4 regions of the Lysobacter sp. K5869 genome follow, and region 4 is predicted to be linked to each of the others. Evidence: predicted binding sites of a transcription regulator. Region 4 holds the regulator's gene; each other region holds the start of a gene.

Region 1 (2,178 bases), 750 kb from region 4:
GCGGCGCCGGCTCGATCCGCACATCGTCCAGATAACCGCCATAGGCCGCGCCCGCCGCGCCATCGTGCACCAGCACGATCTTGCGCACGCGCTTGCCCGCGGCGAGATCGCCGATGCGGCTGCTCACCGCGTTCCATTGATCCGGATACAGCAAGCGCGCCTCGCCCTGGCCGCGCGCGGTCAGCGCGAAGCCGTAGCGGTCGGCCGGCTTGAGTTGCGACAGGCGGGTGCCGTCGTCGAATTCCAGGTCGATCGCGACGAAGGTCGAGGCGTAACGCAGATCGTCGAGCTGGCTCGCCTTGGCATCGAGTTGCCGCGCCGACAGCGGAAACAGGCGATACGACAGCTCGCTGTCCTTGGCCACCGGCAGATCGACCTCGAACACCTGCGCGCGCTGCTCGCCGCCGCCTTGGCCGTCGTAACGCAACGAGTGCAGACCGGTGAAGCCGGCCTCGGGCTTGGCGGTCAGCGCGGCCGCGGCGGGCGGGCCACCGGCCGGGCGCAGGCGCGGAACGCCGCCGGCGAGCAGCGCCGGGGCCGGCTCGGCCGGCTCGAACGAACTCCAGAACACCCGGCTCTTGGCCTGCGCCGGCGCGCCCAGAGCCAGCGCCAAGGCCGCGGCCAAGGCCGTTACGGTCGCGTCCGCGCGGCGGCGGCCTCGGTTTACCGACATGTCTGCTGCTCCCTTGCCCCGGACCCGGGTCCGATTCGCGCCGCACGGTTCAGCCCGTACAGCCTGTCCCCAACGACGCCGATCGACGCCGTCCCTGCTTGCTTCGCACCGATTTGAATCGATCTAAAAGCGCCTTGTCAAACCGCGGCGCAGCACGCTAGACGCCCTCTTCACCGCACAAAAATACAATCAAAACAACGGCTTGAATTACAAGAATCAGTTGCCGTCCGCGGCCACTTGGCACATCTTTTGCGTCCACACCTTAAAATGTGACTCTTCTCACATTTTTATCGATCCCGAAGCGTCCCCCGGCCCAACGGAACCCGGTGCCCATGCCTATACAGCGTCCCCTCGCCCTCGCCGCCGCCCTCGCGGCGGTGATCGCAACCTGCCCCACAACGTCAGTTTTTGCCGCACCGCGGCAAAATTCCGATCCCGCGCCCGCCGATCCCCTGCCCGAGATCGAGCGCCTGCGTGAACAGCGCCAATGGCTGCCCGCCCTGGCGCGGATCGAAGCCGCCCAGGCCGCGCGCCCCGGCGACGACCGCCTGTACCGCCTGCAAGTGCTGACCTTGGCGGACCTCGGCGGCGCCGAGCGCGCGTGGTCGCTGGCCCAGGCCAAGCCGCAGCTGTTCAACGCCGACGAGCATCAGCGCCTGAACGCCGACCGCTTCGCCCGCCGGGTGCTGTGGGGCACCGCCTACCCGCAAAGCGAAGCGCTGCGTCTGGAAGAAATGCAGCGCACCCGCGAGCTGCTCGCGCAGAACCGCGCCGCGCAGACGCCGCAGCAGCAACAGGCCGACCTGCGCACGCGCTTCGACGAACTGGTGATGCTCAACCACCTGGAGCGCCACGCCGACGTGGTCGAGCGCTACCGCGAACTCAAGGCGCAGAACATCGAGATCCCGATGTACGCGCTGGCCAAGGTCGGCGCCTCGCTGCTCGCCGCCAAGCATCCCGAAGAAGCCGCGACCGTGCTGGAAACCGTCGTCCAGCAATGGCCCGAGGACGAAGACTCGCAACTGCAGCTGGCCTACGCCTACTCGGAAAGCGAACGCTTCGACGACGCCGATAAACAGCTGGAAAAGATCAAGCAAGCGCAGCCCGCGTTCGTGCGCGTGCCCGGCGCCAAGGAAAGCCACCAGAACCTGCGCCACTACGACGCCGACAGCCAGCAAGCGATGATCCGCCTGTACGGCGAGGACACCGTCGGCGCGCAGCAGCGCCTGGAACAGATGGCGACGATCGGCCCGAACAACCCGGGCCTGCAGTCGGACCTCGGCGTGCTTTACCAAAAGCGCGGCTGGACCGACCGCGCGCTGGAACGCTTCCGCATGGCGCAGACGATGGAGCCCGACAACGTCTCCGCGCGCGTCGGCCAAGTCGGCGGCCTGCTCGAACACCAACGCGTCGACCTCGCCCGCCCGATCCACGACCAACTGCTCGAACGCCGCGCGCGCGACGTGCAGGTCGAACAGATGGGACGCTCCTGGGACAGCCGCCTG
Region 2 (2,178 bases), 1.7 Mb from region 4:
GCGTAGCGCTCCGGCGAGGACAGCGCTTGGTCGTCGAGCAGTTCCTGTTCCCAGTGCGGATCGGTCATGGCGGTGTCCTCAGGCGCCGCTCGGCATCAGCAGCAACAGCGCGGCGCCGAACGCGACGCGGTAGATCGCGAACGCGGTGAAGCGGTGGCTCTGGATGTAGCGCAGCAGCCATTTGACCGCGATGAAGGCGGTCACCGCCGAGGCGACGAAGGCCACGCCGAGCGCGCTCCAGTCCTCCTGCGCCGCGGCCGGGGTGCCGACCACGCCGAGCAGCTCGTAGGCGCTGGCGGCGAACATGGTCGGGATGCCGACCAGGAACGCGAACTCGGTCGCCGCCGCGCGCGAAGTGGTGCCGGCCAGCAAGGCGACGAAGATCGTCGCCGCCGAGCGCGAGGTGCCCGGAAACACGCCGGCCACGACCTGGGCGATGCCGACCAGGGCCGCGACCGTCCAGGTGATCTCGCTGCGTTCGCCGAGCGCGGCCGCGCGCTTGGCGGCGAAGTGTTCGGCCGCGACCATCCACACGCCGCCCAGCACCAGCGCCCAAGCGATCGGGGTGACGTGGTCGGGCAGGGTGAAGCCGGCCTTCTTGACCACGATCCCGAGCACCGCGGTGATGCCGAAGGCGAGGCCGAGCTTGAGCAGGTAATCCAGGTTGTCGCGCTGAGTGAAGCCCAGCGCCAGTCCCCACAAGCGCTTCCAGTAGATCGCCACCACCGCGAGGATCGCGCCGGCCTGGATCGAGATGTTGAACAAGTCCGAGCGCGCGCCGAGCCAGTGCTGGGCGATCAGCAAGTGGCCGGTGCTGGAGATCGGGAGGAATTCGGTGATGCCTTCGATGATGCCGAGGAGGAGGGCGGCTAGGAGGTCAGTCATGCTTGGGGGGTGAAGGGAATGAGGGGAATGAGGGGAGCGGGGAATGGATGGAGCGGGGCGGCGGGCAGGATAGCCGATGCGGCGTTGCACTAAATTGGTGCGTGGTAGCGGTTTTCTGATTCTTTTTGGTGCCTTGTGGGGCTGGGACGATCTGGGGTGACTGAATAATCAAGGGTTTAGGATCGGATTTGTGTTGGCACGCCCCTTGCTTTCTCTACAACGTCACCGCGTTCCCGCCATTCCCCGCTCCCCTCATTCCCTTCATTCCCGGATCCAACCATGTCCCTCGAACACGTCGAAAAGCTCATCAAGGACCACAAGGTCGAATTCGTCGATCTGCGCTTCACCGACATGCGTGGCGTGCAGCATCACGTGACCTTCCCCAAGTCGATCGTCGAGCCGAGCCTGTTCGAGGACGGCAAGATGTTCGACGGTTCCTCGATCAGCGGCTGGAAGGGCATCAACGAGTCGGACATGATCCTGCTGCCCGACGCCTCGACCGCGTTCCTGGATCCGTTCACCGCCGATCCGACCGTCGTGCTGACCTGCGACATCCTCGACCCGGCCACCATGCAGGCCTACTCGCGCGACCCGCGCGGCGTGGCCAAGCGCGCCGAGGCCTACCTCAAGTCCAGCGGCGTCGCCGATCAGGCCTTCTTCGGCCCTGAACCCGAGTTCTTCATCTTCGACTCGGTGCGTTACGCCAACGACATGGGCCACACCTTCTTCCACATCGATTCGGAAGAAGCCGCGTGGAACTCGGGCCGCGAATACGAAGGCGGCAACAGCGGCTACCGTCCGGGCGTGAAGGGCGGCTACTTCCCGGTCGCGCCGCTCGACTCGCTGCACGACATCCGCGCCGAGATGTGCAAGACGCTGGAACAGGTCGGCATCGAAGTCGAAGTGCACCACCACGAAGTCGCCAACGCCGGCCAGTGCGAGATCGGCACCAAGTTCAACTCGCTGGTCGCCAAGGCCGACGAGCTGTTGACGATGAAGTACATCATCAAGAACGTCGCCCACCGCAACGGCAAGACCGCGACCTTCATGCCCAAGCCGATCGTCGGCGACAACGGCAGCGGCATGCACGTGCACCAGTCCTTCGCCAAGGGCGGCGTCAACCTGTTCTCCGGCGACGGCTATGGCGGCCTGTCGCAGATGGCGCTGTGGTACATCGGCGGCGTGTTCAAGCACGCGCGCGCCATCAACGCCTTCACCAACTCGGGCACCAACAGCTACAAGCGCCTGGTGCCGGGCTTCGAGGCGCCGGTGATGCTGGCCTACTCGGCCCGC
Region 3 (2,178 bases), 2.7 Mb from region 4:
CATGCCGCCGGTCGCCGCGCTAAGCCAAAAGCTGGCCATGGAAACGGGGCGACCCAAGGGACCGGATTGGTTGCCGAAGATGATTTCCGCCGCGCTCGCTTGGCCGTCGATCCAGCGCTTCAGTGGATCGAGGTTGTACGCATCGTCGAAAATGAAGGGGCCCTTCAAACCCGACCAATAAAGCACGAGCGTGGCGAGTGCCGCGATGTAGAAGAGGATGCGCGTTTGGCTGGCGGACATGGGCGACCGTAAGTTCATTGCAGCGGAATTCGAGTTGCTTGCCAAAAAAAGAACCCCGGCGAGCCGGGGTTCTTATAGCATCCATATGCGGGTGTCGGGATCACTTCCTGCATTCGGCGGGAAGTTGCGACTTCGGCACGCCGTTGAGCTCCTTGCACTCCCACTCCACTCGGCCGCTTCCTTCGCCGGGAGTGAGTTCGATCTTCGCGGCTTTTCCGCCCGTGTTGCGGGTGGTCAGCGTCAGCACGCCCTTGTCGCCAACATCGATGGAGGCGCAGTACTTGCTCGCAACGAATTTGTATCCGGTGCTGCTGGGCGTGATGAGGGCCAGTTGGCCGATGTCCTGCGCCGATTCGCTGACCGCGATCTTGGCGCCGGCGGCGGCATACAGGCACTCCGCGTTTTTGGTTCGGATCGAGTAGTCCTGATAGGCCGGCAGCGCGATGGCTATCAGCAAGCCGAGGATCGCGATCACGATCATCAGTTCGATCAGGGTGAAGCCTGATTGATGTTTCATAGGGATACCCCCGGAAGCGCCAGTGCGATGAACCTTGGAACGGTCGGATCGTCAGGGGGGTGATCCGTTACTGCAAAAAAAGGCGTGGTGGGGCTTCTCCGCCGCCCTTTAGCAGAAACCCCGGCGAACCGGGGTTTCTGGTGTAGCTCACGCTGTCGGGCAGCGTATTAGCCGCGGCACTCGGCCGGCAGCTGCGACTTCTTGGAACCGTTGGTTTCCTTGCAGGTCCAGTCGATGCGACCGGCGCTGAAAGCCGGGGTCAGATCGAACTTCGCCATCTTGTCGGCGCCAGTGGCCTGGGCTTCGGTCTGGATCACGCCGTTGGCGGCGATCTTGACGTCCTTGCAGTAGTCGCTGGCCTTGAACTCATAGCCGGTGATCGACTGGGAGGTGATGGCGGCGAGCGAGCCACGGTCCTGAGCGGTTTCGGACACGGCCAGCTTGGCGGCGGCGGCGACGTTCAGGCACTCGGCGTTCTTGGTGCGGACGGTGTAGTCCTGGTAGGCCGGCAGAGCGATGGCGATCAGGATGCCGAGGATCGCGATGACGATCATCAGTTCGATCAGGGTAAAGCCTTGCTGCTTCTTCATGGTGTATCCCCTAGGAGTGTTGGTTGCTTCACGTGCCAGCGAGCGTCGGCTTTCGATCCATCGAAGGTGCCTGGCGAGCTGTCCGTGCACGTAAGGACTACGCACAACCCGTGCCAAGTAGTGGCGCATATGGCACTGGCCAGGAAACTGCTAGGGCAGTCACGCATCGAGGCTGGGTAAGGGTGAGTGAGGTGACGTTTTGGGTCAGTCCGGGGGAGGTTCTGGTGACCAAAAACGTCAGATTGGAAGATGCCCCCTCGAAAATGTGATGTTCACCGAAAATTCTCCGGGGGCAGCTTTTGCGACGAGCCTCGCGAAGGCGCTTGTCGGGAATTGGCGGCTGAATGGGGTGGGAGAGTGGCGCCTGCGAGAGCTGGCCTGGGAAGGGCCGTTGTGCGTCGGTGTGGACGCAAACGCTTGGCCTGGAAATAGGGGGGCGGCGGCGTCGGTGTTCACCGAGCGGCCTGGTCCGATCCGGTCGTGAAGGCGTTGCAGGCCCTTGAATGCCGTATCGGGGCGATGCCGCCACTGCCGGGCGGACCGCTCTATCGAATAATGAGAGGCCGGATGCGTCCTGCGTGCCCAGTGCGGCACGTCATGCGGTCTTGCGAGAGAACGGCGAACTGCGTGCGTTGCGTGTCGCTGCGTTCCTCATGTCGCTATCGGTGCCGCTCAGCCGCGTCGTGGCGGCTCGAACAGGTTTGCGGTGAATCTTTGTTCTCGTGCCGTATCGAGTCCCAGGTTTCCATTGCTCGATCGACTCTTTCGCCGGAAACACAAAGCGCCGGCTCTCGCGAGCCGGCGCTTTGTGTTTCCGGCGCCGATACCTGG
Region 4 (2,178 bases):
CGGGCCAGGCTCTCGCCGCGGTGGTGGTCGACCAGCTTGCTCTTGTGCTTCATCAGCAGGCGGTCGAGCTTGTCGGCGAGCAGGTCGATGGCGGCGTACATGTCCACCGCCGCCGCATCGCAATGCAGGGTGCGGCCGGCGAGATTGAGGGTGGCTTCGGCTCGATGGTCGGGCTTGTCGAGGCTGAGCTGGGTGCGGACGTCGAAAGGTTGGTCGAAGTGGCGTTGCAGTCGGGCCAGCTTGGATTCCACGTAGTCGCGCAGGGCTACGGTGACTTCGATCTGCTGGCCGTGGGTTTCGATACGCATCGGGGACCTCCTTCACGTCGCGGATGAATGCAGAACTTGCATGGCTCTCTGAGCCATTCGAGAGGTTCCGCCCGGCCTTACCGGACCGAAACGGAACCGGGTGACGCCCTGGCCGTAACCAGGGAGTCCAGCATCGCACGCTGGGCCGCCGGCGCAAGGGGCCGGCTTCGTGCTTTGGTCGTAGGCGCGCGCGAAGGCCTTGATCGGCCAAGGGTTTTTCGACTGTGTAAAGTTTTTGCAATGGCGATGGGCGCAATCGGCATAAGCCGCGGCGCGGTCGCGCACGGGGCTGAGAGGCTCGGTTCAGACAGCGCCGCCGGGGGGGCGCTCAGGCCATGCGCACGCGGTCCTGCGAGGACGGGATGCTCATCGCCTCGCGGTACTTGGCGACGGTGCGCCGCGCCACCGGCACGCCGGTGGCCTTGAGGGTCTCGGCCAGGCGCGCGTCGGACAGCGGCTTGCGCGGGTTCTCGGCCTCGATCAGGCGCCGGATCATGGCCTGGATCGCGGTGCTGGAGGCCTCGCCGCCGGCGCCGGTCTCGATGCCGGAGGCGAAGAACGCCCGCAGCGGCACGGTGCCGCGCGGGGTGCGCGCGTACTTGCGCGCGATCGCGCGCGAGACGGTGGATTCGTGCAGGCCGACTTCGTTGGCGACCTCGCGCAGGGTCAGCGGGCGCAGCGCGCTGTCGCCGAATTCCAGGAACGCGGCCTGTTGCTTGAGCAGGCAACGCGCCACTTTCAGCAAGGTGTCGCCGCGCGCTTCCAGGCTCTTGAGCAGCCAGCGCGCTTCTTGCAGATGCCCGCGCAGATAGCTCGCGTCGGAGGCGCTGGCGTGGCGGATCATGCCTTCGTAGCCGCGGTGGATGCTGATGCGCGGGCGCATCGCCTCCGACAGCGCGACCCGCCACAGCCCTTGCTGGCGCCAGATCACCACATCCGGGGTGACGTAGGTATCGGTGGAGATCGCGCCCATCTGCGCGCCGGGGCGCGGGTCGAGCGAGCGCAGCAACTGCACCGCGACGTCGACCTCGGCCGGATCGAGCTTGAGTTCGGCGGCCAGCCCGGGCACGCCGACGCGCGGCAGGCGTTCGAGCGGGCCGGCGACGATCTGCAGCGCGAGCTGCTTGCCCGGGGTGTCGTTGGACAGCGTGCCCAGCTGCAGGCTCAGGCATTCGCTGAGCGAACGCGCGCCGGTGCCGACCGGGTCGAAGCGCTGCACCTGATGCAGCACGGTCATGACTTCGTCTTCGCCGACGCTGAGCTCCGGCGCCAGCGAATCGGCGATGGCCTGCAGCGGTTCGCGCAGGTAGCCGTCGTCGTCGATGGCTTCGATGATGGCCACGCCGATGCTGCGGTCGCGCGGCGACAGCGGGCTCAGGTGCAACTGCCACAGCAGGTGGTCGAGCAGGGTCTCGGCGTCGGCGACCTGTTCGGCCGCGGGCGAATCGTCGTCGTGGTCGGACGGGCCGACCCGCTCGTACCAGGTCTCGCCGTCGTCCATCGTCCACTCCGGCTCGGGCGTGGCGTCGGACGGATGCGCGCTCTCGCCGTTGCCGTCCTCGGACGAGGAGGACGAGGTGACGGTGGAGGCGTGGATGGGCTCGCCGGAGTCGCCCGGCTCGGGCGGCGCCGGCTCGGTCCAGTCCAGCAGCGGATTGCTTTCCACCGCGCTCGCCAGTTCGGCTTCCAGCTCGACCGCCGAGAGTTGCAGCAGGCGGATCGCCTGCCGCAATTGCGGCGTCATCACCAGCTGTTGTCCGAGAGAGGCTTGGAGGCGGGGCTTCATGATCGAGGAGGGACGCGACCGGTTGGGCGGCCGCCCGCCGAAGGGCGGGGGGCCGGAGTCGCGCATCGCGGGCGTCGCCTCACG

The links. Region 4 encodes sigma-54, which starts transcription at its own class of promoters, with help from an activator protein. Its sites were predicted from a motif close to TGGCACGNGCNTTGC; they were not measured.
Region 1: pgaA (poly-beta-1,6 N-acetyl-D-glucosamine export porin PgaA) is a predicted target of sigma-54. The motif match lies at 912-926, and genes of this name have one in related genera.
Region 2: glnA (type I glutamate--ammonia ligase) is a predicted target of sigma-54. The motif match lies at 1,080-1,094, and genes of this name have one in related genera.
Region 3: J5226_RS09750 (prepilin-type N-terminal cleavage/methylation domain-containing protein) is a predicted target of sigma-54. The motif match lies at 1,449-1,463, and genes of this name have one in related genera.

What each region holds. Positions count from the first base shown of each region.
Region 1 covers NZ_CP072597.1:4,791,308-4,793,485, forward strand. The annotation lists gene J5226_RS20100 (GH92 family glycosyl hydrolase) at 1-673, opposite strand, end outside; gene pgaA (poly-beta-1,6 N-acetyl-D-glucosamine export porin PgaA) at 1,006-2,178, shown strand, end outside.
Region 2 covers NZ_CP072597.1:1,260,467-1,262,644, forward strand. The annotation lists gene J5226_RS05380 (DUF2750 domain-containing protein) at 1-68, opposite strand, end outside; gene J5226_RS05385 (undecaprenyl-diphosphate phosphatase) at 79-885, opposite strand; gene glnA (type I glutamate--ammonia ligase) at 1,165-2,178, shown strand, end outside.
Region 3 covers NZ_CP072597.1:2,258,485-2,260,662, forward strand. The annotation lists gene J5226_RS09740 (tetratricopeptide repeat protein) at 1-240, opposite strand, end outside; gene J5226_RS09745 (pilin) at 341-757, opposite strand; gene J5226_RS09750 (prepilin-type N-terminal cleavage/methylation domain-containing protein) at 925-1,347, opposite strand.
Region 4 covers NZ_CP072597.1:5,537,195-5,539,372, reverse strand. The annotation lists gene raiA (ribosome-associated translation inhibitor RaiA) at 1-308, opposite strand, end outside; gene J5226_RS23515 (RNA polymerase factor sigma-54) at 637-2,094, opposite strand.